Regions from separate parts of the Halobacillus salinarum genome, predicted to be linked through region 1. Evidence: riboswitches for the same ligand, from Rfam matches in the RefSeq annotation. Region 1 holds a riboswitch; each other region holds the start of a gene.

Region 1 (10,949 bases):
ACATCCATTGAAAATGAAAGGAGTCATATTCGTCTTACTCGGCGCATCATTTTTTGGACTGACCCCTATCTTTGTCAAGACCGGTTTTGAATATGGGTACACGCTTGGCCAGTTAAACATTACACAAATGTTGATCGCGTTCTTTTTATTATGGGGATTGAGCTTCGTTTGCATAGGGAAGGTGAAAGAACTTTCCACTAGAGGGGTTATTAAAATTCTGATTACAGGATCATTCGTAGGGCTTACGAGTATTTTTTATTACGGAGCTATGCAGTTTCTGCCTGCATCATTAGCCATTATCCTCCTGTTTCAATTTGTGTGGATCGGCATGATTTTTGAATGGATTTTCACAAAAATAAGACCAACAAAAGTAAATCTTCTATCTATGGTCATCACATTAACCGGCGTAGTTTTTGCTTCGAATGTAGTAAATGGAAAGATTACTGAAATGCCTGGAATCGGTCTTTTCCTAGGTTTACTGGCAGGGGTCACTTATGCTGGGTTCATATTTTTCAGCGGACAGGCAGCTGAAGGAACGCCCCCTTTGCTTAGAGCGGCCCTCATGATAACAGGGGCCGCCATCCTTGTTTTTATCATTTTCTATAATGACTTCTCAATGGTGGTTACCAATGATGGACGCTTATGGGCGGTAGGAGCTGCCATCGCAGCTGTCGGAGCCATTCTTCCCCCTTTACTTTTTGCTGGAGGTGCTCCCTATATTACGGGAAGACTAGCCAATGTTTTAAGCTCGGTCGAACTGCCGGTCGCCATTATTTCTGCGATGATCGTCCTCTCTGAAAGAGTAACTTTTCTTCAGTGGATCGGCATAATATTAATAATTAGTGCTATCTTTGTCAATGAACTATGCGGCCGATTTACGAAGAAGAGCTTCACTTTTACTAACATGAAATAACACTAACCATTGTAAATAAAAAACACCGCAGCAACAGGTCAGTTAATTCTATGAAAATAGAGAGGAAGGCCGCTTTGTTGATTAAAATAAATGATCTAAGCGATACTCTGGTAAAAGAGTTGGTTAAGGAACACTTAAACAATATGGCTGTCCATTCTCTGCCCGAAAGCAGACATGCCCTGGATGCCACCGAATTAATAAAACCAGATATTTCTTTCTATTGTGCCAGGGAGGGCATCCATTTAGCTGGGTGCGGGGCACTTAGAGAGCTCGATGATACACATGGGGAAATTAAATCTATGAAAACAGCTGACCATTACTTAAGAAAAGGGGTTGGAAAGCAAATACTCACTCACCTCATAAATGAAGCAGAAAAACGCAGTTACAGCCGTTTAAGTTTAACCACGTATAACCGGACAGCCTTTTCATGACAAAAACAATCCATTAAGATTTTTCGATACGGTGTTTTCATGAACAAAAACCATTGGGACTACACCCCCAATGGTTTTCGTAAGAATTTATTCTCTGCCACGTGATCGCTGAGCCTCTGCATCGTTGTCATAAGGGTACGTAACCGTTCTTTCACTCGCTTGATCCAATTTTTCCATAGATGAAGCCTGCAATTGCCACCCAGACGCTCCCAAGTTTGCCTCCAATTGCTCCATCGTTCTTGCACCAATGATTGGAGCTGTGACACCAGGCTTCTGTAAAAGCCAATTAAGAGCTGTCTGAGCAGGAGTTTTTTGTTCAGCTTCCGCCACTTCAAATAGCGTATCAATAACTTTCCACGTGAATTCATTATTATAGTTGCTCCAGCTTTCTCCCCAGCCTTTTTCCTCAGCAATGCTGATTCGGGAATTGGACGGAGGCTCAGTCATATCACGGTGAAATTTACCGCTTAACCAACCGCCGCGAAGGGGACTCCAAGGAATTACACCAAGTCCTTCATGCTGGCACACGTCTATTAATTCCCATTCTGTCGCACGTGTTAACAGGTTATACTGCGGCTGCAAGGATGCGAAAGACTCCCAGCCTTTTTGCCGGCTGAGATCAACGGCTTTCTGCAGCTGCCAACCTTTAAAATTACTCGCCCCAATATAACGAACCACTCCTTCTTTGACGAGTTCATTTAAAGTGGCCAAGGTTTCTTCAAGCGGAGTTTGTGGATCCCAGGCATGGACTTGATAAAGATCAATATAATCGGTTTGAAGCCGGTGGAGACTCTCTTTGATTGCTTTCATTATATGTTTTCTGCTCAACCCAATGTCATTTGGGCCCTCTCCCATACCAAAGCGCACTTTAGTGGCAACTACGTAATCGTCCCGCTGCTGATTTTGCAGCCACTTTCCAACAATTTGTTCAGAGGCTCCCTGGGAGTACACGTCTGCTGTATCAATGAAATTACCGCCTTCGGCTTTAAAACGATCCAAAATTTTAAAACTGTCTTCGTCACTGGTCTCTCTTCCAAGGGTCATTGTACCTAAGCATAAGTCACTAACTCTAAGTCCCGTCTTTCCTAAATACCTGTATTCCATATTCATTCCCTCCCGAATGGTTAATTTTCTTGATTTACATAGTCACGCCAATTATGAACAGGCTGCCAGTTCAACAATTTTTTCGCTTTTTTATTGGAAAGTAATGTTTCGAAACCGCTTACTTCATCACGTATATCGTGAACATCCGGATAGATCCGTGCCATTAATTCCTTGCTTTCAATATCCATGCTTGTGTCATCTGCAGCAATATTAAACGCTGCAGCTCCTAAGCCCTTCGTTTCGACAGCTGCTCTAAATGCCGAAGCAGCGTCTCTAGCATCAATATAACTCCATAGAATCGTCTTTCGTTGGTCTGCATCGTGAATAAATTCAGGGAAGCGGCTGTACATTTCTGGTGTAATAATGTTGCCTAATCGGAGGGAGGCGACAGACATCCCGGTGCGCATATGGATCATGGCTGCATTCTTTTCATTCACAATTTTAGACAACCCATAACTATCTTCCGGCAGTTGAGGATGTTCTTCATCTACTGGCACATACTTCGGCTCCAGATTGTTTTTTGAAAAAACTATTCCATAAGAGGATTCGCTTGACGCAATAACTCCTTGTTTAATACCTAGAGCTCCTGCGGCTTCGAGTATATTGTAAGTACTCATCACGTTATTCCGAAAAGTCACTTCATTTGGATGTGAATAAGCCACAGGTATTGCCCCTGTATGTACAAAAGCATCCGCACCTTCGAGAACTCCATACACTTGACCCAGGTCGGTTAAATCAGTAATGACTGTTCTGCACGACGGTTCTTCCGGCACCTTCAAATCAGCATTTATCACTTCATAGCCATGATCAAGGAACTCTTTTATGACCCATGGCCCGAGCCGGCCGCTTCCGCCGGTAATGACAACTTTACTCATATTTATACCTCTCTCCTTATATGTGTCATTAATCTCTTGTACTATTATCGTATAACTTTTTCAATATTTTTAAAGTACTGAATATTTTTTGATATAATTAACACATTCTCAGTTACTACATTTTTTTTAGTAACTATATTTGTGAAAGGAGAACTGCAATGAATCAAGTAAAAGAAGAGGAGATAGAATGCTCGATCGAAAAGGCGTTGAATATTATTGGTGGAAAATGGTCGTTTCTCGTATTGAAGGAACTATTTGATGGAACGAAGCGGTTTGGAGAACTTCAAAAAGAAATAAAGGATATTAGTCCGACAGCGTTAACCAACACGCTTAGACACTTAGAAGAAAACACTATTCTGACTCGAAAAGCTTATGCAACGGTTCCTGTCACAGTGGAGTATTCCTTAACTGAAAAAGGGGAGGAGTTACATAAAATATTAAAAGAAATGAAAATCTGGGGAAGTAAATGGGGATAGAAGGGTGAACACCTCTTATTTTTTAAAGGCTGTCCAGCTGGCAGTCTTTTTTTATATCCTTCAGTTTAGATTTCGGACAATGATAAAACAAGTTAAACATAATTTTATTATGTTAACTAAAGGTTTTCATTCATTACTAGGAATAAATATACAATTATTTGTGTTTTCTGAAGTATTGAAAAATTTGTCGATTTCTATATAGTAGAAGATAACCATTTTATCACTAATATACTCTAGGAGGGAACGCGATGGAGGAACGTAATCAAACCGAACAAAAGAAGAAAGAGAACCACACAGGAAAAGTACCTCATATTTATGTAATTTTATTCATTATGATACTGCTTGCTTCCATAGCAAGCTACATCATTCCGGCAGGTTCATTTGAACGTGTTAAAAACGAAAGCGGTGCTGAAATTCTCCAGCCCGGAACCTTTAAATTCATTCATTCTGATCCTATCGGCATCATGGATTTTATGCTTTCGATACCAGAAGGCCTTATACAATCCGCTGAGATTATTTTTGGGATTTTGATGATCGGAGGAATGTTTGCCGTCATTGAACGAACGGGAGTAATCGATGTAGGAGTAAACAGGCTTGCTCATGCATTTTCTAACAAGGGTGTTTGGATTGTTCCGACATTAATGGTACCTTTCGCTCTTTTCACCACTTTTACTGGACAAGTCGAGCTTAGCCTTGTGTACCTGCCCGCAATTCTGCCGCTGATCATAAAGCTCGGCTTTGACAAAATTACAGCTGCTGCCATTGTCCTCGTCTCAACGATTGCTGGATTTGCCATTGCTCTAACGGTGCCTGCGAACCTTGGAACAGCACAAGAAATTGCTGAACTGCCTATATATTCCGGGATTGGTTACCGCATTTTTATCTTTATTATCATATTGCTTCTTGGAATTGTTTTCGTATGGAGATATGCTAAAAAAGTATATGACGACCCTGAAAAAAGTATGGTCTACGGTGAAGCTTCAGAAGAACTCTCCATAAATGAGGATTCATCCTCTCCACAAAAAGCAACGAAGCGCCAGAAGATGGTATCTTTGACCTTATTGATTTTCTTTGCCATTTTACTATTTGGGTTACTTAAATACGCGTGGTACTTCCGGGAATTAACAGGTTTATATGCAATTATCGGTATAGTTACCGGCCTTGTTGCAGGTCTCAGACCGAGTGAAATTGCCGAATCATTCAACACAGGATTTCGCAAAATTTTACTCGGGGCCCTTGTAGTAGGGGTAGCGAGAGGAATTGCTGTCGTAATGACAGAAGGACAAATCATGGATACGATCATCTATGGTTTTGGCCAGCTTGTCAGCGTAATCCCTGATTCTTTGACAGCTGTAATTATGATGTTCATTCAAGGATTGCTTAACTTTCTCATTCCATCCGGAAGCGGCCAGGCAATGGTATCCATGCCGATAATGAGTGGCCTCTCAGACATCTCAGGTGTGACCAGGCAGACTGCGGTTCTTGCATTTCTGATGGGCGATGGTTTTTCCAACATTTTTTATCCTACCTCCGGCTATTTTATGGCTACACTTGTGATCGGGGGAATCCGCTGGGAAAAATGGATCAAATTTATTTTTCCTTTACTCATTCTCTGGTACGGGGTATGTATCGTATTTTTAGTCATTGCCCAATTTATTAATTACGGGCCACTATAAAAGGAGGCATCACCAATGGAAAGTCAGCTGTTATTAAAAGATTATGACCAAACACTTGATAAAAATGGGTTGAGTGGAAAAAGGCTGGCAGAGAGGCTGGCACGTCTGTCAGAGATTGGCTTAACCCCTTCCGGCGGCTCACACCGCCTTGGCTTTTCTAAAGAAGAAAGAGAAGCAAAACGGCTCGTGATCGATTGGATGAAGAAAGCAGGACTTGAAGTAAAAGAGGATGAGGCAGGGAATGTGTCAGGACGTCTTCAAGGTGCAGATGATAATGCTCCAGCAGTCCTGTCCGGCTCTCATGTAGATACCGTACCAAACGGCGGTCACTTCGATGGGACTCTCGGAGTGCTCGCCGCTCTAGAAGTAGTAGAAGCATGGAAAGAGACCGGATTCAAGCCTCCAGCTCCTTTTGAAGTGATCATCTTTTCTGATGAAGAAGGTTCAACGTTTAACCAGGGATTTACCGGCAGTAAAGCCATGGTAGGAGATCTTGACGAGAGCGTAAAAGAACTAACGGATCTAAACGGTGATTCTTTTGAAAACGTATTAAGAAGCGATGGGCTTTCAGCAGACAATATCCCCCTGGCAGCACGTCAGTTCGACACGATGAGAGCATTTCTGGAAGTTCATATCGAACAGGGAAAAAGGTTGGAGAAGGAAAATCTGCCCGTCGGGATTGTTACAGGAATAGCTGGACCTTGCTGGGTTAAGTTTCAATTTACTGGGGAAGCAGGGCATGCAGGAAACACACCGATGGATGACCGCCAGGATGCTTTAGTTGCTGCTAGTGAATTTATTTATGTTGTAAAGAAACTGCCTGAACGTGTAAGCTCTACAGCTGTAGCTACAATAGGGAAAATCTCCAACCATCCGAATGGTGTAAATGTCATTCCTGGAGAAGTTGAATTATTTGTTGATATTCGTGATATAGATGAAAGCGCACGTGATCAGCTTGTTAGAATGGTTATTGAACTGGGTGAAAAAGTGGCTGCAAAGAATGAGGTTTCCATGGAATACAAGGTAACGAATCAAGTGAAGCCTATTCCTGTCAATGATGAGCTTGAAAAAGTGATGATAAAAGCTGTAGAAAAAAGTGGGTTGAATACTTACTTTCTTCCAAGCGGAGCAGGACATGACGCGATGGTGCTCGGAGCTCACCTCCCTATGGCAATGCTGTTTGTAAGGAGCAAGCAGGGGATCAGCCACAATCCGGATGAATGGTCCTCGCTCGATGACTGTGTCCAGTCCGTTCATGTCTTAAAACAAGCAGTCGAGTTAATTATGGCAGCTGATGCATAACATCGTCATTTAAACGTATAATGAGACTCAATAAAAAAGTAATCCGAACTATGATGTGAACCCTGTCGAGGGACTTCATTATAGTTCGGATTTTTTGCGGCTGAAGTACTGATTGGAAAGCTTTATGGGGGTTCAGGATCCAAATATATTGTAAAAAAAATGGACCTTTGCTAGAATCAAGTGAACTGAGTGCTTGACGGAAACAAGCTGGAAAGGTGTTTGAATGCTATGTTACATAATCCAACCGGTAAAGAACGACTAGGATTAGCTTTTCTTCTCGGGATGCTGGGGATCTTAGGACCGCTGAATATTGATATGTATTTACCCAGCTTCCCTGGGATTGCATCAGACTTGAATGCAAACGCTTCGCTGGTACAGCTGAGCTTAACGGCCTGTTTGATCGGGCTTGCTGTCGGACAGATCGTCGTTGGACCTATTAGTGATGCACAAGGAAGAAGAAAACCTTTGCTCGTCTTTATCTTTTTATTTGCCGCAGCTTCGTTTTTCTGCGCCCTTGCCCCTAATATCACCGTGTTAATTACTGCACGTTTTATCCAGGGTTTTACTGCTTCTGCCGGTATTGTACTATCAAGGGCTGTAGTAAGAGATGTATTCGATGGCAGAGAACTGACTAAATTCTTTGCGCTTCTAATGGTAATCAATGCTACCGCGCCGATGATTGCCCCAATGACCGGGGGAGCGATTTTACTGCTTCCTTTTGCTTCTTGGAACACGATTTTCTATTTTCTATGCCTGCTTGGTCTATTAATTGTATTTGTTATTTTCATGAAATTAAGAGAGACACTTCCCGAGGAAAACAGGATTCCAAGCTCGCTCGGAAGTTCCTTACGAACCATTGGAAGTCTCCTTAAAGACCGCTCCTTTATTGGATATGCACTTACGATTGGATTCGTACATGGAGGCAGCTTTGCTTACGTGTCCGGCACTCCTTTTGTATATCAGGAGATTTACCATGTCTCTCCTCAAGTGTTTAGTATCTTGTTTGGAATTAACGGGCTTGCCATAATAACCGGCAGTTTTCTTGTAGGGAGGTTAGGCGGCATCGTTCATGAGCGGAACCTGCTGAAAACAGCAGTGATTACTGCTGTTAGTGCCACTTTTGTTCTCCTTATCATGACTATCATAAAAGGGCCGCTTGCAGGGCTTGTTATCCCGATTTTCATATATATGACCTCCATGGGGATGGTGTTAACGAGTACATTTACTCTGGCTATGGAGCACCAGGCACATCGTGCGGGAAGCGCCAGCGCCGTATTAGGGATGCTTCCATTATTATTCGGTTCGATCGTCTCTCCACTCGTTGGTATCAATGAGTCTTCAGCCGTGCCAATGGGGGCGCTTTTATTTACAACAGCGTTGATTGGATCTATTGTTTTCTTTAGTTTAACGGGGAAGATGCAAATAGAAAAATCTAATAAGCTATCATTGAATGAAAACTAACTGAACTTGTACTCAGTAAACTTCTATGTTCTAATAAAAACCAGGAATCTTATATACCTTCACTAGGGGAGCCGCGTACTTTCGGCTGAGAAAAGCACAAAAGCTTTGACCCTTATTACTTGATCTAGGTCATACTAGCGTAAGGAAGTGAAGCGAGCCACTTGCAACCGCAATCTTGTACACTTTTATCTACAGCTCGCTCCTTCGTTAAAGGAGCGGGCTTTTTTCATGAAAATAAACAGAGTCATAAACTCCCGAAACAGAGAGGCCGGTCGTTATGATTACTTTTCTTATTATAAATGGAGGTGAATAAATGAAAGAACTAACTGAATTATTATCAGAAGTGGAGAGAAGAGAGAATGAATTGTACCAGCTGTTATCCGACTTAATCTCCTATCCAACTGTAAGTCCTCCTGCAAGAAACACCACAGAAGCCCAGGATTACGTCAGTGATTACCTTAGGAAAATAGGATTTTCCATTGAACAATGGGAGCTGTATCCTGGAGATTCTATTGTGGCAGGAACAAAACTCGGAAGGGATGAGGATAATGCTGGAAGCCTGATTCTGAATGGACATCTGGATGTAGCAGCTATTGAAGAAAATGAACAATGGGATTTTGATCCTTTTACCTGTGCAGTGACGGAGGAAAAGATTTACGGACGCGGCACGGCAGATATGAAAGGAGGAATGGCCGGGATTTTATTTGCCTTAAAACTGCTTTATGAATGGGGGATTGAACCGCTTGGCACGGTATATGTGCAGTCTGCGGCAGGAGAAGAAGTTGGCGAAGCCGGCACAAAATCCTGCTGTGAAAATGGATATCACGCTGATCTTGCCTTAGTAGCAGATACAAGCAACTGTATGATTCAAGGTCAGGGAGGGGTGATTACAGGTTGGATCATCCTTCAGAGCCCAGAAACATTTCACGATGCCAGCAGACGATCGATGATCCATGCTGGAGGCGGTGTGCACGGAGCAAGTACAATTGAAAAAATGATGAAAATAATAAGCGGGCTGCAGGAGCTTGAAAAGCATTGGGCTATTACAAAAAGCAGTCCAGGGTTCCCTCCCGGGTCCAATACGATCAATCCTGCTGTTATCGAAGGAGGCAGGCATCCTGCGTTTATTGCGGACCGGTGCGGACTTTGGGTCACAGTTCATTATTATCCTGAAGAAAACTACAACGACATTGTTCATGAAATCGAAGAGCACCTTTCCCATGTAGTTCAAGCTGATCCGTGGCTCAGAGAACATCCTCCTGCATTTCAATGGGGAGGGAACTCGATGATCGAAGAAAAAGGAGAGATTTTCCCTTCCTTTTCTGTCGACCGTCATCACACAGGGGTTGAGATGCTTGCTCATGCCCACGAGCTTGTGAACCAAACACCTGTACAATTCTCCATGTCGCCGACTGTGACCGATGGAGGATGGTTGGCAGAAGCAGGTATACCAACGATTTTATATGGCCCTGGAACCCTGGAACAAGCTCATGCGGTCAATGAATCTATCGACAGAATTCAGCTTCTTCAGTTTACAAAAACAATGGTCGCTTTTTTATATCGTTGGTTTTTGAATAGTGAAAAGAAAGGATGATGACTCATGTTTACAGATCGGCTGTTCGAGAAGACAAGTACAATTTGGGAAAAGTATTTAGAACATCCGTTTGTTAAAGAAATTGGAAAAGGAAGCCTGGATCTGGATAAATTTCAATTCTTTATGGAACAGGATTACTTATATTTAATCGATTACTGTAAAGTATTTGCGTTAGGAAGTGCAAAGGCGAGCCGTTTAGAAGTCATGACTATCTTTTCTGATTTGCTGCATTCAACCCTCAATGAAGAAATGGAGCTGCACAGACAATACGCAGAAAAATTAGGTATGACAAGAACACAGCTGGAAAACAGTACCCCTTCATCCACCTTGTCAGCTTATACAAGCTACATGCTTCAAAAATCCTATCAAGGCTCTGAGGCTGATGTTGCGGCCTCTGTTCTCGCGTGTACTTGGAGTTATAATTTCATCGGATTGAATTTAGCTCAAACAGAGGGTGCGACCGAGCATCCATTCTATGGCGATTGGATTAACATGTATGCTTCCGACGAATTCAGCCAGCTCGCAAGCCAAATGAAACAGCTGATGAACGAGCTGGCTGAAGAGAAACCTGAGCGGGAAAAAGCAGAATTAGAAGCCATATTCGTGCATTGCAGTAAACTGGAGTATTTATTTTGGGACATGGCGTATGATAAACAAATGTGGCCGCAAGAAATCAGTTCGTGAACCCTAAGTAAAAGGTCCAAATCAATCATTTGGGCCTTTTACAATTTCATCGAAGCGTTTGCAAAAGCTCCATCAAATAAGATATCATAGTACATGAAACTGATTTCACATTTTGATAAAAGAGGATGTTATAAAGATGGCAACGATTTCAGATGTCGCTAAGTTAACCGGCTTGTCCAAATCTACCGTATCCCGAGTGATCAATAACCATCCGTACATTTCCAAGGAAAAGAGAAAACTGGTCGAAAAAGCGATGGATGAACTAGGTTACCAGCCAAACCCTTCAGCCAGGCGGCTGAGAGGACAGCTGACAAGCACGATCGGTGTTGTTGTACCAAGGATCGCAAACCCTTTTTTCTCTTATCTATTAGCTTCGATTGAACAAACCGCTTTTCAAAACAACTACCAGGTCCTCATGTTTCAAAGCAACGAA
Region 2 (10,949 bases), 1.1 Mb from region 1:
CCACAGCCTCAAGCATCTGAATATTCAACTGATCCGGATATTCAGCCGTCTTTATTAGTTGTTCCTCCCTCTGTAGGGAGGCTTCAAAATCTTCCTGAATCACGTCTTCAGGCTTTCTGTTTTGGCCGGAATAAATACTCATCAACTCCCCGTCAGGTCGTAAATCCACCCATGGATAAAGATGTTCACTAGGATCGTAGGAAAGTTTTTTCTTGTGCGTATCTCGAAGCAGCTGACTTAATGATTCTCTAAGTTCATCGCTTTTCGAACTGGAAAAATCAATTTCTTTATAATAATTCTTCTTATCCCGATCATCCTGTTCATCGTCATAATAGGATTTTTGATCCTGTTGGATTTTCTCCTTATTTTCCTTTAGACGCTGCAGATTAGCTTTCACATGCTCATGGTCAGTGGAACTAGGAACATACTTTTCTTTTTGCTGGGGAGTGATGGGCACAGTAATTCCTCCTTCAATAAGAATAACAGTAGTTAAATACCCATTTCTTTTTTTGAAAAACATGGAATTTTAATCACTCATATAAAAAAAGCTTCCGCTTATCATAGCGAAAGCTTTTCCATTCACTTTCTACCTGTCCAAAAAGCTCCTTCGTCCATATGTACAAATGGAAGGTCTGTATCTATTTCCCCACCTATTGTGGAACGATTTACATCGCCGCCATTCAGCCATTGGGCAAAATCAAACTCGACCGGCTCTTGATCTCCTCCAAGAGCAAATAGTGTTTTCATTTCTTCAGGCATGTAACCAGAGGTATGAATCGTTCCAGCCCAATTACGGTACTGCTTCGAAAAAACACCTTGCCCCACACCGTTCATTAATCGAAAAGCATCTTTTACTTCGAGGAGTTCAGCTTCAGGTATTTTCATAGCTGCTAGACGCTTATAGGAATCGGTAAGGTGGTTGCGATTTTCCTTCGTAAGAATCTCAAAATGATTGGTACAATAATTTGATTCTCTTACTTCTACTCCTCGCGGGGATGCTTCGACGATGAAAGTTTGATCGCTTTTATCAAATACAGTATAACTGAACGAGTGGCGGTGCGGAATTTCTTTCAGCATATGTACAGCTTCTTCAACATCTGCACAGGATTCCAAGACCATTCTTCCAATCATGCAGCATATAAACCCAAGCCCCGGCCTCTTGCGGTGCATAAAGTTGTACCCAAGGACCAAGCCTTTCTCATTCATCCCGTCCATTCGTCCGGTGATCCTCTGGGTAGGCCCTGCTATAGCGTATCCATAATCATCCGGTTGAAAAAAGCTGTAACGACCTTCATAAGTTTTCGGCATATAATCATAATTTCTAATTAGAAATCCTTTGCCTGTCATAATGGAACATCCCGATTTTTTATAACCGATCCTGTACCCGCCGAATTCCATCATGATTCTTTCCATCGGCCATTCGAGCACATCCCTAAGACCAAGAAGCTCCTCCCAAATCCCGGGAGCAAATCTTTGAATGGCTGTCTTTACTTCTTGTTCTGCTACATGGAAGCGGGGAATGCGCACTTTCCACTGCTTTTCCCTGTTCCTAACGGTTAAAGATGCCTTTAACCTTCTCCCCTGCTCTCTGCCGAAATCATAATGGCTGCCTCTGAACTGAATAATCTCACTATATATTTCCTTCATTCTAAGTCCCTCTCCCGAACGGATTGATATCATTCTCATCATAATAGATAGGCTCTTCCAAATAAAGAAATCCGCATAAAAAAGCACGGCCAGCGCCGTGCTTCTTAATTGAATTAATAGAGATTTCCCTGTCGGTACATAATGGTGGATATCTTCATCACGGTATGAATGTAGCAGTTCTGTCTTAGAGGAAATGGATCACCAAAAAATTGCGGATAGATGGTATCCATCGTATGACGCAGCTTGTCATAAAGCCGTTCATAAACCTCATCTTCATCCATGAATTGCGTTTCCCTTCCTTGAACCCATTCAAAGTAAGAAACGATAACACCACCGGCATTTGCGAGGATATCAGGTACAATCAAGATCCCTCTGTCAGCTAAATATTTGTCTGCCTCTTCTGTAATCGGGCTGTTCGCACCTTCAATAATCAACTTGGCTTTAATATCTTTAACGTTTCCTTCGTGAATTTGGTCTTCCAATGCAGCAAGCATAAGGACATCTACATCAAGTTCAAGCAAATCATCACGATCTTTAATCTGTGCTGTAAGCTTACTCTTTCCTAACTCCTCTTCCGTACGGGGTAAATCTCCGTCATTGGCCTCCGCATGTTTAACGAGCGCAGGGATATCCAGACCTGACTCATTATACAGCATTACGTTTTGGTCGCTGACTGCGACGATTTTATTTTGAAGATAATTACAGTGATAAGCTTCTAAAGCTGCAACAGAACCTAAATTCCCAAAACCCTGTACAGCCATAGTTAAAGGCTGATCGGCATGCGCCAGTGCAGTCTTGGCAAATCGGTTGTCCGTCTCAGAAAGCCATTGCTTATTCTTATGAAGAAAGTCATGCATCATATAGCGAAAAGTAAAATAGACACCTTTCCCTGTAGCTTGTCTCCTTCCAAGTGATCCTCCATTGACAATGCTCTTCCCAGTAAAACTGCCCCGGTATTCTGTGCCGGGATGGTTTCCTTTAAATTCTCCCATCATCCAGTCCATTTCCCGTTCTCCGGTGCCTACATCAGGCGCAGGAATATCTTTATCCGGGCCTAAAATATCGTCAAAATATTGTACATACTTCTTACATATCAAATTTAACTCTTTATTAGAGTAGTCCTTAGGATTGATCACCACGCCACCTTTAGCCCCGCCAAATGGAAGTTCGTGAAGCGCATTTTTCAACGTCATCAGCTTTGCAAGATTAGCTACTTCGTCTTCATTTACTGATTCATGAAAACGTATTCCTCCTTTATAAGGACCAACAGTGTCGTTATGCTGCACTCGAAAAGCCGGCACGCGTATAATCATGCCGTTTTCCAAAGCCACCCTTAAAAAGGATTTATGTATATGGTTAGGTGTGGATAATATAGCCACTAAGGATTTAAAAGCTTGATCTCTAGTCTGTTCCTGGAGATCAGGCAGAAATGACTCATCCTTTAATAAAGCAGTTAATGATTCTTCAATGATGGATTGTTGTTTGTGCATGTGTGTGATCTCCCCTTCATAAAAATTTTCCATGACGATTTACCCATCTAAATGACTCATTCCCGATTCCTCACTTTCAAAACTTTTTAATAGGCTGCCTGCCTGATTATTTGGAAAATGCGTAAATTATCGAGGTATATCTAGTTTTATGTTTCAATTTTTGGTACTCTTTAAGATGGAAGACAGGAGTAAGCGGTTACTGAAAAAGCATCATCCATTTGAATGAAAAAACAACTCAGCTGGCACAAAAGGTGGTTATAACTAATGAAGAAACTCGTGATATTAGGCGGCGGTTATGGAGGAATTAAAATTCTTCTCACTCTACTAGATCAAGGTCTGCCTGAAGATATTCAAATTACTGTCATAGATCGCAATCCATACCATTCATTAAAAACAGAATTTTACGGAATTGCTGCGGGTACGGAATCCGATCGAAATGTACGCCTCGAATTTCCTGCTCATGAGCAGGTCGATTATGTGTACTCCGAAGTTAAAAAGATTGATACAGATAAAGACCAAGTGCTCGTTGAAGAGCCGCATGAACCCATTTCCTATGACTACCTCGTTGTAGCACTGGGTTGTGAAGACAACTACCACGGGATTGAGGGAGCTAAAGAATTTACAAAAAGCGTCCAATCTATCTCTCAAGCGAGAGAAGCCGGGTTTGCTGTCAGTGAACTGAAAGCTTACGGCAAAGTGTCTGTGGTAGGAGCAGGACTCAGCGGAATCGAAGTAGCTTCGGAAATCAGGGAAAGCCGACCTGATTTAAACATCCGGCTGCTGGATCGCGGTGAGACCGTACTCAGAGCCTTCGATTCAAAAATTCAAGATTATGTGGAAGAATGGTTTGCTAAAAATGATGTGGAAGTTCTGCATAATGCCAATGTAGGATATGTGGAAAAAGACGGGGTTTGCAACAATGGAATCTGCTTTATTAATGACGTCACTATTTGGACTGCTGGCGTCCGTCCAAACCATCTGGCAAGAGAACTCCCTGTTGAAAAAGATACTCAGGAAAAAGTAGTAGTCAATGAATTCTATCAAGTACCGAAACGGCCGAATGTTTACATTGTCGGCGATTGCGCCTCCTCTGAGCATTCGCCTAGTGCCCAGCTGGCAGGACAGCAGGGAGAACAAATTGCGGACATCCTTTCATCTGTTTTAAGAGGCGAAACTCCTCAGAAACCAAAGCCGCTCAAACTGAAAGGCGCATTGGGATCTCTTGGTAAATCAGACGGATTCGGAAATATGCTGCAAAAACCAGTTACAGGACTTCTGCCCCGTTTAGCTAAATCCGGTGTCCTTTGGCTGAATAAACGCCACTAAGACTCAAGTCTTAGTTATCACTTGAAATCAATTCTTATTTATGGCAGAGTTTTAGATGATTACTAAATAGTTAACCAACTAAATGAAGATAAATGTAGGGGGACCAGTAAAGCTGGTTGAGATTGTATCCGATAGATACTGACCCTTGGAACCTGACCTGGTTTATACCAGCGTAGGAAACATAATGAACGACTTATCGTTTATAATCATGTGCACCCTAGGCAAAGGTTCCAGGGTGCTTTTTATATGCTCATGGGTTCCACCAGGTATTCTTAAGTAGGTTAACAACATAAGGAGAATGAAAGATGAACAAATTACTAATTTCTTTGGCAATCCTCATTTTTGGACTTGCTGCCTGCTCTGGTGACGACCATGCCTCCCAGTCCTCAAGCGGGGAAGGCCAAAAGACCAAGTCTGTGAAACTAGTCCTTGATTGGACGCCGAACACAAACCACACCGGCATTTATGTCGCAAAAGAGAAGGGTTACTTTGAAGAGGCCGGACTCAACGTGGAAATTCTGATGCCGGGAGAAACCGGTGCTGATCAACTCGTTGCTTCCGGAAAAGCTGACTTTGGAATCAGTGCGCAGGAAGCTTTGACACAGGCTCGTGTACAAGACATTCCGATCGTTTCTATCGGGGCTGTCATTCAGCATAATACTTCAGGATTTGCGTCTCCGAAAGAAAAAAAGATTAGTTCACCTAAGGATTTTGAAGGTAAAACTTATGGCGGTTGGGGGGCACCTGTAGAGAAGGCGGTCATCTCCTCCATTATGAAAAAGGAAAACGCCGATGTGAACAAAGTAGATATCGTAAATATGGGAAACACCGACTTTTTTACTGCTGTCAAAAGAGATGTCGATTTCGCATGGATCTACTATGGATGGACAGGCGTTGAAGCAGAGCTTCGCAATCAAGAGCTTAATATGCTCTATTTAACGGACTACTCCGAGAAGCTTGATTATTATACCCCTGTGCTCACGACTAGCGAACGCATGATTGACAACCATGCCGATACCGTTAAAGCCTTTATGAAAGCCGTATCGGAAGGGTATCAATATTCCATCGACCACCCTGAAGAAGCCTCAGAAATTCTAATCGATGCCGTACCTGACCTTGACCCTGAGCTCGTAAAAGCCAGCCAGAAGTGGCTCTCACCAAAGTATAAAGATGATGCCTCACAATGGGGAATTCAGAAGGAAGAAGTCTGGCAAAATTATGCGGATTGGATGTACAACCATGATTTATTGGACAAACAATTAAACGCAAAAGACGCGTTCACCAATCAATTCCTGCCAGAAAATAAGGAGTGAATCGTAATGGCGGACTCATTAGTAAGTATACAAATTATTCCTAAAACCAAAGGCGGAGAAGATGTGATTTCTTATGTGGATGAAGCTATTTCATGCATCCAAAAATCAGGATTGAAGCACGAAGTCCACCCTTTGGAGACTACGATTGAAGGAAACTTAAGCGATATCTTTCAGCTGATTGAAGAGATGAATGAAGCCATGATTGCCAAAGGCAGTATAAACGTAATATCCCAGATAAAAGTGCTGTACCAGCCAAGTGGTGCTTCTATGGATCAGCTCACGGAGAAATACCGTTGAGATTACTATTTCAAAGAGGATGGAGACCCATTACGGTCCTCATCCTTTTCCTTATCATTTGGGAATTTTTATGCCGTTTGTTTAACGTGCCAGCCTGGCTGTTACCTGCACCATCAGATATTTTGCATGAAGGAATCAACGGGTGGCCCTCTTATAAGCACCATCTTTATTCTACGATTGTCCTTACACTGCTTGGTTTTTTAACTGGAACAGTCATCGGACTGCTAACAGCGTTCGTATTGCACCTGCTTCCCGCGGTAAGGGAAGCTTTATATCCGCTTTTGATATTATCGCAAAACATTCCCATTATTGTGCTAGCCCCATTGCTCGTAATCTGGTTTGGCTTTGGATGGCTTCCCAAAATCCTCGTCATCGTACTCGTCTGTTTTTTTCCGATCGCTGTAGCAGCAATGGACGGTTTAAGACAGACCAGCCAGGAGCTTATGCACTATATGAAAATGGCAGGAGCTACAAAAGCACAAATTTTCACAAAACTGGAATGGCCGCATGCCCTTCCGTCTATATTTTCCGGATTAAAAATTTCAGCTACTTATAGTGTAATGGGGGCTGTCATTTCTGAATGGCTGGGAGCTAAAAATGGCATCGGTGTCTATATGACTTTAGCTTCCTCTTCCTTTCATACCGATCGTGTGTTTGTCGCTATTTTTTTAATTATGCTGCTGAGTTTATTATTCTTCCTTGTTATTTCTTTACTTGAGAGGCGGGCTGCGAAATGGCAGCAGAAGAAAGGTGAAAAAGCAAATGGCTGAACTAATCGTAAATAACCTCCAAAAATCCTTCGATGAAAAAATGATAATAAAAAAATTATCGTTTACCATTCACGAAGGTGAGTTTGTATCCGTGATCGGTCCTTCCGGAAGTGGAAAAAGTACGCTGTTTCACCTGATTGGCGGGTTATACCAACCTGATTGCGGCAACATCCTGTTAAATGATCAGAATATCACCGGCAAACGAGGACACATAAGCTATATGCCGCAGAGCCCTTCATTATTTCCGTGGAGAACCATCCTTGATAACGTTCAGCTCGGCCAGGAAATTTCGGGAAAACAGGATCAGTCTGCGGCGAAAGCAATGGTTAAGACTGCTGGTCTCGAAGGGTATGAGAATGCCTACCCAAGCCAGCTATCCGGCGGCATGAAACAGCGCGCTTCCTTTATCCGCTGTCTGTTAAGTCCACAGCCGTTGATGTGTCTGGATGAACCTTTTTCTGCCCTGGATGAGTTGACGCGGCTGGAAATGCAGAAGTGGCTGCTATCGATTTGGGAGCACCATAAGCATTCGGTCCTGTTTGTAACCCATAATATTGAAGAAGCGCTTTACCTTTCTGACCGAATCCTTGTGCTTTCCACAAGTCCTGCAGAAATTAAAAAAATCTACACCATTCCCTTCGAAAGACCGAGAGAACAATCGCTTATGTTATCGCAGGAGTTTTTAGAATGGAAACGGGAAATCTATCAGGAATTGAGGTGAGTTTAATGAAGAATGCGATTATAGATGCTCATATCCACTTAGATATGTACGAAGAGTGTGAAAGAAACCAACTATTAAATGAGCTTGATATGTACAAGGTTGAGAAGGTAATTGCTGTCTCGACCGACTACCAGTCTGCTTTAACCAACCTTGAATACAGTAAGCAAAATAAGAAGATAAAGCCAGCCGCAGGCTTTCATCCTGAACAGCCATTGCCTGAAGAAGCTGAGCTGCAAAAGCTCTTTTCCCTGATCGAACGAAAAAAGAATGAAATAGTTGCAATAGGTGAAGTCGGTCTTCCTTACTACTTGCGGAAAGAACAAAAACAACTTTCTCTTAATTCCTACATTGAAATTCTGGAAGTTTTCGTAAAGTATGCCGCTAAAACCGGTAAACCCATTGCCCTGCACGCCATTTATGAGGATGCTGAAATTGTCTGTGACTTACTAGAAAGGTATTCTGTCTCCAACGCCCATTTTCATTGGTTTAAAGGATCTGAAAAAATTTTGCAAAGGATGAAGGAAAACGGCTACTTCGTGTCGTTTACCCCAGATTGTCTTTACGAGGAAGAAATAAAGAGGATCATTAAATCTTATCCAATAGAATTAATGATGGCAGAAACAGACGGTCCCTGGCCGTTTGCAGGACCATTTTCCGGAGAACTTACCCATCCCAAAATGATCCACTCTTCCATCAAGCAGATTTCCAGGCTTAAGAATGTTCCTATGCAGGATGTCTACTCCCGCTTTTTCAAAAACACCAGCATATTTTACGATTTGCAGGAATGAAAACGAAGTAAAATGAGGTCGATGAATGGATGAAGAAAATTTTCCTTTTTAAATCCAAGGGAATCACTCTTTTTAGATTGGCCACTGTTGATTCCACGATGAGCGGGCGGTGGTGACGCCTGCGAAAACAGCGCGAGCCGAAGACCCACCTGGTCAAGTGATCTTCTGACCAAGGGAGCTTGAGGCCGTGCGAGCGGCAAGCAACCACCGACAAGCGATTCGTGAGCATCAACGACAGACTTTAACAGCATTTCTAAATTAGAAGGAACTTTTTCAGGCTTCCTTTCTATTTTTCATTTCTTCCTGGACCTCTCGGATCAGATGAGGGGTTTGATTAATTATTCTGCCGGTATAGGCATAACCTGCCATAATGACTATGGATATTCCCCAGCTTAAAGCCTGCTTAAGAATAATTCCTTTATCAAACGCTTCAACACCGTACTCTTTAATAAGCCAGAATTTCACTGTGGCCAGGATAATATTTTGCAAGGCAAAAGCTAAAGTTATTAGATTCAGGAGCACAAAAAGCCTTTTTTTATGAAACAGTTTGTAGCTGAATTTACGATCATATCCCTGCAATTCTGTGAAATCAAGCAGAAAATATAATGCGAGAGGTCTTCTTGCCAGCATAGTCAGCAAAAAGAAGACAGCCATCACATAAGCAAAGACCACATTATTCCACAATAACTGTAAAGCAGAACCGGCAAGCACATCGATCAAGGTGCCAATTACCAGGTTGCTTATCATAAAAATCCCAAATACATTCACTTTTTTAAGAGCAAGAAAACGATAAATCGTATAAACGATGCCAGGCACTGTAGACAAGAGCATGGCATAGTAATCGCCGATAACATCACGGGTCAGGTGCCAGACAGCTAAAGGAAAAACTACATAACAAACAATGTCTAATACAATAAAAGTACGATTATTCAAGTTTAAATCCCCCATGAGCTTAGATACTACTGATACGAATTGGATATAAACTTCGTTTCGTAAAATTACAGTACCTGTTGTTTTGGAAGGTCCCAACAGCAGAATATCTCCCTCAGGTACGCCTTCTGAACCAAAAAAAACCGATCCTCTAGTTAGGACCGGTTTAATATATGTAGGCCTGCCATTCCATATGAAATGGTTAAGTTTCCCGCAGTCGTTTATGCGTTATGGAATGGCATTGATAAAACTGTATCACAGGCTTGCGGTTCATTCAAGTAGAGCTATATTGAATCAGCGGGAGGGACTCAATTAACGGTCTCTCGTGGAATCTCGCCATTTATTCAACAGACCATCCAGCTCTTGAGATATTTGCAGCAATTCTTCATCCTGAGGGTTGCTGTAATAGATTTGATACATGACTTCTCTCAAATCTTCAATCTGCTGCTCCAGCTTCAATTTATAATCCAAATCATCAACCCCTTTAGTAATGAATTGCCTGATAAAGTTTTAATAAAACCTGGGATTTATTTCAATCATGTAAAAAGAACAGAAGATGAACTCAGCCACCTTTCTGTTCTTAATGGTTACTTTTGGCCGATTTGCTTCATATTTTCCTGAAGTTCCATTATCCTGCGGGTTCCATCTTCACGCAGCTTTTTATTCTCTTCTTCAATCGCTCGTGTTTCCTCCATACCTTTAACAATTGTATTCCAAGATTCTTCAATGGTTTCAATATCCACACTCGGTCGACCGGATAAGCGTGCGATTTCTGAGCTTTGACTGGCAATGTTTTCAGCATTCTTTTTCAACATTTCATTCGTACGACGGTCCAATTCACTCATAGAATCTGCAACAAGCTTCTGCCGTTTAGCGGTTACAGCTTGGATCACTCCATTCTTAAAAATAGGGATAGTAATGATGAACGCCGAGTTAATCTTTCCAATCAATTTCGTATTCCCTCGCTGCAGCAATCTAATTTGTGGAGCCGTCTGGAGAGCTACCATACGGGCCATATCCAAATCATACACACGTTCCTCAAGAGCTTGGATCCCATTTTTCAATGTATCCAATTCCATTTGGGCCATTTGATCTCCATTAGCAGCTTTTTCTTCGTATTGAGGGACAATCTGTTTGAGTTCTTCGATCTTCATCTGCCCTGCGACAACGTATTTCTCCAGCTGCATATAATAGTTAATGTTGTTTTCATACATCTCATCCAGGGTTTGAGTTGATTTCGTCATTTCATCTTTGTATTTAGAAATCTCTGTGTGTACCTTTTCGATCTCCCCGCCAAGGGTCTGATATTTCCCAAAGATTTTTTCAATCATATCGTTGCCGCGTTTGAATATTTTTGAGAAGAGCCCTTTCTTTTCTTCTTCAAAATCTTTTTTATCGAATTTATCCATGATTTTTCCGAGCTGCGTCAACATAACCCCTGAGTCAGTTACACTGTTAGTCCTCATCATCGAAAGAATTCGATCAGAGAACTGGGAAATTTCATAAGCAGGCTCCTTTCCAAATTCCAGTAAAGCGATTTGATCTTTAGGGTCGATCTCGTTGGAAAGCTGCTGTACTTCCGGTTCCTTTCTTAACTGCGCTCTGTAATCATCTGCTTTCGATTCTGTAATTTCTTCCTTTTGTTCAAGCGTTGTAATTGCACTTTC
Region 3 (10,949 bases), 1.8 Mb from region 1:
CTCCAACGATGTGGAATATGATGCTGCAGGAAGACTTTACGAAAGAAGATTTCCAGACGCTTCGCCAAGGATTATATGGTGGAGCACCGATGGCCCCAGCCTTAACGACACGTCTGCATGAAGCGATCGGTATACAGCTTCTTCAGGCGTATGGAATGACGGAGATGGGTCCGGCTATTACAGTCTTATCTGAAGACGAGCAGCTTGAAAAAGCGGGTTCAGCCGGACGGCCGCTTATGAACCATGAAGTCAGAGTCGTTCGTACGAGGGAGGGGTGGCCTTCTGAACCAGATGATACTTGTCAACAAGGAGAGCTCGGAGAAATAATCGTACGGGGACCGAGTATGATGCCGGGGTATTATAACCGGCCGGAGGCTTCCCAGGAAGCTTTGTTCAAAGGATGGTACCATACTGGAGATATCGGTACCTTTGATCAAGACGGCTACTTATGGGTGCGCGACAGACTTAAGGACATGATCATTTCCGGAGGAGAAAATATTTATTCAAGGGAGGTGGAAGATACCCTCTTCGACCACCCGGGGGTTCTCGATGTAGCAGTAGTCGGTGAACCCGATGAAACCTGGGGGGAAAAGGTAACGGCCTATATTGTTAAAAAAGATGAAAATTTAAATGAGCAGATCCTTGATGAATTTTGCAAATCAGAAGAGCGGCTTGCCAGGTACAAACGGCCGCGCCATTACAAATTCGTTAATGAATTGCCGAGAAATGCCAGCGGCAAACTGCAAAAGTTTAAATTGCGTGAAAAAGCCACCCATATATTAGAATGACTCCATCAAAAACTGCGAATGGATATTTATCCGTTCGCAGTTTTTTTATCGTTCCGACATTTTTCAAATTTATTTCCCGGGCAATATTCGACAAATTTCATGAAAGGAACCATTTTTTTATTTGCTCGACAGGCTGTTGTTTTCTAACACGGTCATAATCCTTAAAAGGGCATCCACGCTGACGAATCCGCGCAATTGTATTTAGAATCGTAAATGATTCAGGAGATAAATCCTCCGTTAATTCCTCCCAAAATAATGGGGCTGCAACGGTGGCTTTTTCGGTGGCCCGTGCTGAATAAGGAGCCACAATCGTTTTTCCTTCTGCGTGTTGAATATAATCCAAATACAACCGATTTCCCCGATTTTTCTTCAAACGCTCAATCGTAAATATATCGGGCTTTTCCTTTACTAAGAGCCGGGCAATAGCTTCGGTAAAACCCCTTGTTTCCTCGTAGGTAAGCGCCCCTTCTTCAATGGGAATATGCAGCTGCATCCCTTTATTTCCAGAGGTTTTAACAAAGCTTATCATGTCAAGTTGATCCATCAAATGTTTAATCAGTTGTGCAGCGGTGACAGCCAGGCTGAATTCGCTTCTGCTTGGAGGGTCTAGATCAAAGACAATTTCATCTGGGTAGGAGGAAGAAACCTTTTGAAAAGGAATATGAAACTCGAGAGCACCGTGATTTCCCATCCATAATAACGAGGAAAGGTCGTTGCATAACATGAATTGTTCCCCATCATTCTCCCAGGATTCAATGAACTCAGGAGCATAGTCCGGTCTATGCTTTTGAAAAAAAGAATGTTCACCAATACCGTCAGGATAACGAATCAGCGTGACTTTTTTCTGCTTTAGAAATGAAAGCTGATAAGGAGCAATATGCCTTAGGTAGATCAAGTAGTCTCTTTTCGTAACCCTCGGCCAAAGCTCTTTTTCTAATTTAGAAGCTCCGATTTCCTCAGGAATCACAGCTAAATCAAAGTCTCTTTTTTCGACAGTGCAGTCATCAGGTTCGAGGTCAAAACGAAACTGTGAAAATACTGGTTCGCGGAGTTCCCCATTTTCAGCCCCCAGACAGTGAACATCAGCACAAATGCTCGGTGCAAGCTCCCACTTTTTCCCTCGTTGGGTTCCATGTTTTTTAAAAAATGTACGCAGCGTCTGAGACTGTTCTGATTCGATACCGTTTTTAACGGATCCAAGCGGAACACGCTGCCCTTTGTCCCATATTTCCATGTGATAGTAGCTGTTTTGGGGATCAAATCTTGTTAAAAACCCAGACACATCTTTCCAAAGCTTTGTCTTGATCCATTGTTTCGTCCGATGGCCAGGTTCATAACGGCTCTGTTTATGCTTAGCAATGATTCCTTCCGACAGGTGCAGGGAAGCAATCTTGTGGATTTCCTCTGAATCGTCGTAGGTTTCTACATATTGAATGCGGGAAGAGGGGAAGGATTTCAAAAACGAGGCTAGCTGCTTTTTTCTCTTTTTGTAAGGATGGTCGTTATCGGTAAGGAAATCAAAAGCCATATACGTAGCAGGGCGGCTTTGTGACGCAGCAATAATCTTATCATGATTCTGTAAACGTCCTCTTTGCTGGAGTCGTGCAAAGTTTGCTTGATAGGGGTTGTTCAAAATGACCAGCTCCCCGTCCAGCGTTAGTGGCAGATGAGTATGGTTAAAACGAGCGGCTGCTTCAATAATTTCAGGAAATTGCGCAGATAAATCCTTGCCATTCCGGCTGATCAACCGGCAGTCACTTTCCGTGCAAAATAAAAGGGCGCGGTATCCATCATATTTAATTTCATAAAGCCAGTCCTTTCCTTCCGGGACATCATCTGACATCGTTAACAGCATCGGCTTAATCAAGGTGGCTTCCTCCTTTTCATTCTTAGTTTATATCAGTCAATCCCTTTTAGTCATATTTGCTGTCATTTAACAAAAGCTAAAGAAAAAGGAGGAGCTATAGCTATGCACACTATGTGGAAAGGGTCTATCAGCTTTGGGTTAGTAAATATCCCGATCAAGCTGCATGCGGCCACTGAAAATAAAGATATTAAGCTAAGACAGCTTCATAAAGAATGCCAATCCCCAATCGAATATAAGAAAAGGTGCCCCGTTTGTGAACGAGAGGTCGAGCGAGATGAAATTGTGAAGGCGTATGAATATGCCAAAAACAAGTTTGTCGTGCTTGATGACGAAGATTTAAAAGCATTAAAGAAGGAACAGGAAGACAAAGCCGTGGAGATTCTTGATTTTGTAAAATTAGAAGAAATTGACCCTATCTATTTTGAGAACAGCTACTTTATTTCTCCCAATGATGGAGGATCGAAGGCTTATGGACTGCTTCGGCAAGCTCTTGAAGACACTGGGAAAATCGGAATCGCAAAAATTATCATTCGTTCAAAGGAACAATTAGCGATTGTCCGGGTGTACGAAAACACACTCTTAATGGAGACGATTCATTTCCCTGATGAAGTGAGGAATGTACAGGATGTACCTAATGTTCCTGAAAATACGGAGCTAAGCAAAAAAGAACTCACCACAGCGATATCATTAATTGACCAGTTAACTGCTGAGTTCGACCCAGATAAATACCAGGATGAATACCGGACAGCTTTAATGGAGCTCATTGAAGCGAAACGGAACAACGAAGAAATCACTACTGCAAAAGTGAAGCCGAAGCAAGCCAATGTCACTGATTTGATGGAGGCATTGGAAAAATCACTGGAATCAACGAAAGGAAACAAAAAGAAAACAACAAAGCGAAAAACAGTGTCCAAAACAAAGAAAAAGACATCTTAAACTGGGATAGTCAAAACGAGCGTGCAGTCATTCAGTATTTTGGGCTGTACGCTGTTCCTGCCAGTTTCTCATCCCGAACCAGTCGTGTAAAAACGTGATGATCGACACATTTGAAGGATATACGAGTCTGTCCTTGTATTTAAAAGGATTTTGCAGTACTCTCCAATATTTCCAAGCGATAGTCTCATATGCCCATTGTTTTCTTTTTTTGGTGGTATACCCGTGTTGAAGAATCATATGGACAAGCGTACCATTAGTAATCGATTCAAATAACAAGGTTGTCTATGCCGAGGAGGATTTAGAATTTATGTGTGGGATATTTGTTTCCATGGGTGAAATAGAAGAGAAAGAAATGGATGAAGTATTAGACTTGCTTTATCACCGGGGGCCGGACGAAGGGAAATCCGTTGTGCTGGATAATGTGAAGCTCGGCCACCGCCGTTTGTCTATTATTGGATTAGAAGACGGGATCCAACCGATTCATAATGAAAAAAAGGATCAATGGATCGTTTGCAATGGTGAAATCTACAATTATTCATCCATTAAGGAGCAATTACAGAGTGAAACAAATTTCCTAACTCATTCTGACAGTGAAGTTGCTCTTAAACTTGTGGAAACTCAAGGGGCAGAAGCGATCGATCAGCTGGACGGAATGTTTGCTTTTTTTATTGCTGATCAAAGAAATAACAGTTTTATCGTTGCCCGGGATACGTTAGGGATCAAGCCCTTATATTATGGAAGAGATGAACAAGGAAAATATGTCTTTTCGTCTGAATTAAAGGCGATCTACAGGTTTGTAGAAGAAGCCCATGAGTTCCCTCATGGCCATTACTTTACTCCAGAATCAGGTTTTGTCTGCTACCGCAAAATAGCAGAACCTGAACATGAATATAGTACAGATCAACTTTCTGATGTGAACCATCAGATCCGTCAGACCCTTGAAATTGCCGTTCAAAAACGGCTTGTCGCAGATGTAGAAGTAGGTGTACTGCTCAGTGGAGGACTGGACAGTAGTTTGATCGCTGCTATAGCAAAGAAATATCACAAGGGGCCATTTCCGCTCAAATCCTTCTGTGTAGGAGCTGAGGGCAGTGCGGACGTACGAAATGCACGAATCGTTGCTGAAGCACTCGGAACTGAGCATTATGAATACATTTACACTGAAGAGGAATTGATCGAGGCCGTATCTGATGTTATATACCATCTCGAATCATATGAACCCTCATTAGTAAGAAGTGCCATTCCCAATTATTTTGTATCGAAGCTCGCAGCCCAGCATGTGAAGGTCATACTGTCTGGTGAAGGAGCGGACGAACTGTTTGCTGGATACGCCTATATGGAAAAGTACCAGGAGACAGCGGATCTTAACCAGGAAATTATTCGGATCTTAAATACGCTTCACCATGTCAACCTGCAGCGTGCGGATCGAATGAGCATGGCGCATTCCCTTGAATTGCGTGTTCCTTTCCTTGATCTGGACGTCGTGGAGAACGCATTGAAGATTCCAGCTGGATTAAAGATTCACAAAGAGGAGCGCATGGAAAAATGGCTCTTAAGAAAATCTTTTGACGGAGAACTTCCTGATGAGGTCCTCTGGAGGAAGAAGGCGGAATTCTCTGAAGGAAGCGGAGCGCTGGATTTATTGGATCAGTATGCTGAGAAAAACATTTCGGATGATGAAATGCAGGCGCTTCAGTCTAAAGCCCCTATTGATATTCGTTCCAAACAGGAAGCTTTTTATTATAAAATTTTTACTCACCATTTTAAAGATCCGGCCATGCTTGAAACTGTCGGACGCTGGGCGACAGCCTAGTCTTATGAAACTGCCAGGGCTTTACAGCTCTGGCAGTTTTCTTTATGGTTGGAGCGTTAGAAATTCTCCCCGTTTCTTTTCTTCCCTGCAGAAATTGAATTATAATTAAGGAAATCGATCTTTTTTTCGATTTTTTTATCAGAAAAATCTGAATAATAAGTTCATATACTTGACTAAAGGAGGAATTTGATGGTACAGCTGGTCCCACGCGACCTTTGGAAAGCAAAAAAAAGAATTTCTTCACTCGCTTCCTATACACCGCTTTTGTACTCGGAGCCCTTATCACGACAGTTGGAATCCCATATTTATTTGAAGCTGGAGAATGACCAGCCAACAGGTGCGTTTAAACTGCGAGGAGCTGCAAACAAGATTTTATCCTTATCGGATAAAGAAAAAAAGCAAGGAATCGCTACTTTTTCAACAGGGAATCACGGGATTGCTGTAGCTTATGTTGGACAGCAGATGGGGATTAAAGCGACCGTATGTATTTCCAACCGCGTTCCTCAAGAAAAAGTGAACCGTTTGAAGCGGTTAGGAGCAGAAGTGAAAATTGTGGGCAGTAGTCAGGATGACGCAGAAGAATACTGTTATCAGCTGGAAAAAGAGCAGGGAATCAATATCATCAAACCTTTTGATGATTTAGAAATTATTGCCGGACAGGGAACAATTGGATTAGAGCTGATGGAGCAATGTCCGGACTTAGAGCAAGTGATTGTCCCTCTGTCAGGAGGAGGTCTGCTTTCAGGAGTCGGGTTCGCTTTAAAGAATATTGATCCCTCTATTCAAGTCACAGGCGTGTCTATGGAGCAATCCGCCGTTATGTATGAAAGCCTGAAGCAAGGCAGTCCTATCGTTATGCAGGAGGCAGAAACGCTGGCAGATAGTCTTCTAGGTGGTTTAGGACGGAGCAACCAATATACTTTTACAATGACAAGGGAGTATATGGATGAAGGGGTTCTAGTTCCAGAAACCTCGATTGCCCGCGGCATGTTAACACTAATGGATCTTCATAAGATGGTTGTTGAAGGAGCGGCGGCTGCTGGAATAGGATGGCTGCTGGAACAGAAATCATTAAGGAATCAGCATATCGCTGTAATTGTAAGCGGCAATAATGTCGATCACCAGACCATCGAGCAGGTGATTAAGACTAGTTAACCTATAGGGGTGAGAACATGGGGATCACAGTGGAGAGAATTTTGCAGCTGCCGGTCTTGGAAAAAGCCAAAATTCTGGCAGGAAAATCGATCAAAGATGAAAAAGCGGTAGAGTGGATATCGGTTATCGAAACTCCTGTAGAGAACTTTGTGCGGAGAAATGAGTTTGTTCTCAGTACAGGTATCGGCTGCGGAGACGACCCGATTTGCCTCGAAGAATACGTAAAAGATGTCATTCATTCCGGAGCGTCTGCTCTTGCGTTTGCGACAGGAAGATACATTTACAAAGTACCCGATCGGATTGAACAATTAGCTGAACAGAATGATCTGGTCGTCATTGAGATCCCTTGGGAAGTGAGGTTTGGTGATGTAATTCAGGAAGTACTGCGCGAAATAAGTAAAGAAAAAGAAGAAGAACAACAACAGGCGGAAGAACTGCGGCAGGAACTAATTAATTGTGTTCTCAATGGAAAAGGACTACAGGAAATTACGACGATTTTGTATGAAAACACAAAAATTCCTGTTGCCATCAGTGACCATAATAAAGTCATCCGGGCCAATCATCATTTTGATAAACGGTTAATTGATATTTTAAACGGAGAGGTGAACGGAGAGTATGAACTTGTTCCTCCAATCCCTTTTAGTGAACATCCTTTATATCATTATATTGAAAAATACCGCTTTAAAGAGGAAGAATGTTATCAATTAACCATTCTATCGAATTATAAAAAGCAAGGATATTTGTTGTTTAAACCTGCAGATGACCGGGAGTTAAGCTGGGTTGTGCTGAATATTCTCGAGCATGCGTTAACCGCATGCGCCCTTTATTTTGTCAAAGAAAATGCCATCGAGATGACGGAAATCCGCTTAAAGGATAATTTCTTACTTGATTTAGCTAAATCCGGAGTAGAGATCGATGACCATTTATTATCAAAAGCTCAATTGCTCGGCTATGATTTGAACCGTCCGTACATTTGTCTTGTCGGAAACATTCGATTTAAGAAAAAAGTGGATGCCCATATCGGTTCAGTGGACCACCCGGTGAAATCTTCTTCCATGCACAGCAGGAACTATTATATTCAAAAAGAAGTTACTCACGCAGGAGATGTGTTAAACCGTAGAACGATGACGACGTTTGAAAATGGGGAAGTGATTGTCTATTTAGAAGCTGATTCTCACCCCTATGCGGAAACGGCTAATCAGTTTTTAGACTTAGTAGAGCGGCGGTTGAATGAATTGCTGGCCGGGATTGTTATTTCCTGGGGAATATCTCTTCACAAAGAGGGAATTTACACTTTTTATCAAAGCTATGATGAAGCCGTAACCGCATTAAATATTGGGCGTCAGCAGCATGAAGAAGGGGAACGTACATTTTTCAGTGATACGAAGATGAACCGGCTGTTAATGCGGCTTTCTCATGATAAAGGGGTAGAAGGCATCGTGGAAGACACCCTGGCGCAGCTGATCGACTACGATCAAAGACGGCAGACGGACTTAATTCATACGTTTATTATTTATAATAAATACAACAGCAATGTCAGTCAGACCGCCCGTGCCCTTAATCTTCACCGGCAGTCTTTGCTGCACAGGCTGAGGAATATCGAACAATTAACAGGGCTGTCTCTCTTAAATGCGGATGATTTATTTCTGTTAGAGTTAAGCGTACGATTATGGATGCTGAAAAAAGTTAAGGAATGAGCGTCTCTCTGTTGGGAAACGCTCTTTTTTATTGATCAGGAATTTCTTCCACGACGGTTTCCCCAGCAGATACAATTTTCTGCAGAGCAATTTTCCATCGATCTAATTCCGGCTGGTAACTGATCGACTCTACTGCAAATGCTTCTTTGGCAGACTGGTTAAGGTCAAGCGCCTTCTTTAACGCTTCCTGCTGCGTCAAATCAGTTTCTTCATTCCTTGAGACATCTACCTTTTTCACCTTTCCTCCCTCTGCCTGTTCAGGATAAGATTCCTGCACAGGACCTTCCAGCCATACCTTAACCTTATACCCCTCCCATTCCTTCTCCGGAACTTGTGCCACCCAAACCGCTCTGGGATTGCTGTTTGATTTTGAACTTGGCGACTCCGTAATTAAAATCCTGTCTTCTTTTTGGTCGGTCACAAAACCAGTGATAGGAGTGGATTCTTCTTTCGCGTCAGTCTGACATCCTGCTAATAAAGTGATCATTCCAAATAAAATGGATAATCGATTCATCTTCATGCAAATTCCTCCCTGCCTGTCTATTTATTTAGTCGTTGAGAGTTTGAAATGGTTACAAAGTGACAGCTGGTGCCTTCTTTGTTAAGATGAAAATACCAAGTGAATAACCATGCAAAACTACTAGGGGGGCCTGAACGGGCTGAGAGGAAAGCAATGAAGCTTTCCGACTCTTACAAACCTGATCTGGTTAAGACCAGCGGAGGGAAGTAGTAAATCGACTTTTACGATATACGCTGCCTTTTCAAAACCAGATTCTTTTTGAATCTGGTTTTTTTTCGTCTTGTCCCTTAGAAAGGGAGGTAAATGACAATGAAAACCCGCACGTTAACTAGGATGGCTGTGCTGGCAGCTATCGGGACCCTTGGTTCTCAGTGGCTGTGGTTTCCAGCAGGTATTGCAAAAGCCTATCCTGTTCAGCACGCTGTTAATGTGATTGCGGCGGTTACACTTGGCCCGCTGCCGGCTGTCGGTATCGCATTTGTAATCGGAGTATTAAGGAATCTGTTGGGGATCGGTACTTTGCTTGCTTTCCCTGGGGCAATGATTGGAGCATTCCTTTCAGGCATTCTTTACCGGCTGTTTCAAAGGCCGATTTACAGCGCGCTTGGGGAAGTCATGGGCACAGGTTTAATCGGTTCTTTAGTATCTGTACCTTATGCCCACGTCCTTATGGGAAGCGCTGGAGGAGCTTTTGTTTTTCTCCCTTCCTTTTTAATCAGCAGCTTTACGGGAGCATTAATCGGCTGGTTTCTTGTCGTACGCATGAAGCCAAGTCGTGCGTTACCAACATTCTAATCTATTGGAAACTACTAGGGGCGCGATGATTCGCTGAGATAAGGCTGATCAAGCCTTTGTCCCTTACTACCTGATCTGGATTATGCCAGCGGAGGAAAGTAGTCATATCTCTCCAAATCTCTCCACTAGTAGCTTCCGAACTTTATGAAGGAGGCCATATTTGTGACATTTACAGAATTACTAAGAAAAGAAAATAATGATTTATTCGAAGCAATTTTTGATCATCCATTTGTTAGAGGGCTTGGCGAAGGGAATCTTCCTGCTGAGTCCATTGCCCATTATGTAAAAGCAGATTATGAATACTTGAATGCTTTCATGCAAATTTATGGAACAGCGATCTCCAAGTCTTCCGCCCGGGAGGATATCCTATTTTATAACGAACAAATTAATTTTGTCTTAAACAGCGAAATCCACCCTCACCGTAACCTTTGTGAGGTTATCGGAATTCGCTATGAAGACCTTCAAGGATACGCTCTGCCTCCTACAGCAGATCATTATGTGAAGCATATGCTTTATCATGCTCATTACGGAGACTTAAGTGAAATTTTAGCAGCTCAGCTTCCTTGTCCATGGACGTATTTGGAAATCGGTAAGCATCTGCGTGACCGCTTCCAGCCTGGCGAAGATCATCCTTTTTCCCCTTGGATTCACTTTTATGCAGATGGGGAAATGGAAGAGTTAACGGACCATTTGCGCAGCCGGCTGGATGAGTTAGCAGAAAACGTGTCTGAAGCTAAGGAAGCCAGGTTGAAAGATGCCTTCCGCAAGAGCTGCCAGTTAGAATGGGCCTTCTGGGATATGGCTTATAATTGTGAGCAATGGCCTTCCGAAAAGGTGGTGGTAAAATGAGAATTCCTTGTTCTTTAACGATTGCCGGTACTGATCCCAGCGGCGGGGCTGGGATACAAGCCGATTTAAAAACTTTTCAGGAAATAAAGAGTTACGGGATGTCCGTTATAACCTCTGTTGTTGCCCAAAACACGACAGGCGTACAAGCGGTACATCACCTGCCGGTTGAAATATTGAGAAATCAGCTTGAGTCCATCTCATCGGATATGCCCATTCACGCGTTTAAAACGGGGATGATCGCCAGTAAGGAAATGATGAAAGCTATTGCTGATTGGATCCCCGAAGTTTCCGCTCCTTATGTCATGGATCCGGTGATGGTTGCACAAAGTGGGGATCCGCTCATTGAGGAGGAGTCGAGAACGTGGTTGAGAGACCAGTTGCTTCCTTTTGCCTCAGTCGTAACCCCAAACATTCCAGAAGCAGAGGATTTGCTTGGGAAAAAAATTGAAACGACCGAAGATATGCAAATCGCGGCTGAAGAAATTGTGACGAAGCTGGGAGCCGGTGCTTCTCTTGTTAAAGGGGGCCA

What was found. A riboswitch is a leader RNA that binds a small molecule or an ion and turns the genes downstream of it on or off. The one in region 1 is predicted to bind thiamine pyrophosphate.
Positions count from the first base shown of each region.
Region 2: another riboswitch for thiamine pyrophosphate. It lies ahead of MUN89_RS19060 (ABC transporter substrate-binding protein); the one in region 1 lies ahead of MUN89_RS13085 (acetylornithine deacetylase).
Region 3: another riboswitch for thiamine pyrophosphate. It lies ahead of tenA (thiaminase II); the one in region 1 lies ahead of MUN89_RS13085 (acetylornithine deacetylase).

Region 1 is NZ_CP095073.1:2,532,250-2,543,198, forward strand. It holds gene MUN89_RS13045 (EamA family transporter) at 14-913, shown strand; gene MUN89_RS13050 (GNAT family N-acetyltransferase) at 991-1,344, shown strand; gene MUN89_RS13055 (aldo/keto reductase) at 1,432-2,448, opposite strand; gene MUN89_RS13060 (NAD-dependent epimerase/dehydratase family protein) at 2,469-3,323, opposite strand; gene MUN89_RS13065 (winged helix-turn-helix transcriptional regulator) at 3,482-3,799, shown strand; gene MUN89_RS13070 (YfcC family protein) at 4,048-5,475, shown strand; gene MUN89_RS13075 (M20 family metallo-hydrolase) at 5,491-6,777, shown strand; gene MUN89_RS13080 (Bcr/CflA family efflux MFS transporter) at 7,006-8,238, shown strand; TPP riboswitch at 8,293-8,401, shown strand; gene MUN89_RS13085 (acetylornithine deacetylase) at 8,552-9,832, shown strand; gene tenA (thiaminase II) at 9,839-10,516, shown strand; gene MUN89_RS13095 (LacI family DNA-binding transcriptional regulator) at 10,653-10,949, shown strand, end outside.
Region 2 is NZ_CP095073.1:3,673,646-3,684,594, forward strand. It holds gene MUN89_RS19040 (endonuclease I family protein) at 1-457, opposite strand, end outside; gene MUN89_RS19045 (C45 family autoproteolytic acyltransferase/hydrolase) at 580-1,647, opposite strand; gene MUN89_RS19050 (Glu/Leu/Phe/Val family dehydrogenase) at 1,761-3,137, opposite strand; gene MUN89_RS19055 (NAD(P)/FAD-dependent oxidoreductase) at 3,402-4,463, shown strand; TPP riboswitch at 4,550-4,659, shown strand; gene MUN89_RS19060 (ABC transporter substrate-binding protein) at 4,769-5,776, shown strand; gene MUN89_RS19065 (MTH1187 family thiamine-binding protein) at 5,783-6,073, shown strand; gene MUN89_RS19070 (ABC transporter permease) at 6,070-6,843, shown strand; gene MUN89_RS19075 (ABC transporter ATP-binding protein) at 6,836-7,564, shown strand; gene MUN89_RS19080 (TatD family hydrolase) at 7,531-8,352, shown strand; gene MUN89_RS19085 (VC0807 family protein) at 8,626-9,285, opposite strand; gene MUN89_RS19090 (aspartyl-phosphate phosphatase Spo0E family protein) at 9,595-9,753, opposite strand; gene MUN89_RS19095 (toxic anion resistance protein) at 9,870-10,949, opposite strand, start outside.
Region 3 is NZ_CP095073.1:708,896-719,844, forward strand. It holds gene menE (o-succinylbenzoate--CoA ligase) at 1-788, shown strand, start outside; gene MUN89_RS03825 (DNA ligase D) at 886-2,655, opposite strand; gene ku (non-homologous end joining protein Ku) at 2,758-3,591, shown strand; gene asnB (asparagine synthase B) at 3,899-5,404, shown strand; gene eutB (hydroxyectoine utilization dehydratase EutB) at 5,594-6,559, shown strand; gene MUN89_RS03845 (PucR family transcriptional regulator) at 6,577-8,256, shown strand; gene MUN89_RS03850 (DUF3221 domain-containing protein) at 8,285-8,776, opposite strand; TPP riboswitch at 8,889-8,998, shown strand; gene thiW (energy coupling factor transporter S component ThiW) at 9,086-9,571, shown strand; TPP riboswitch at 9,578-9,685, shown strand; gene tenA (thiaminase II) at 9,734-10,420, shown strand; gene thiD (bifunctional hydroxymethylpyrimidine kinase/phosphomethylpyrimidine kinase) at 10,417-10,949, shown strand, end outside.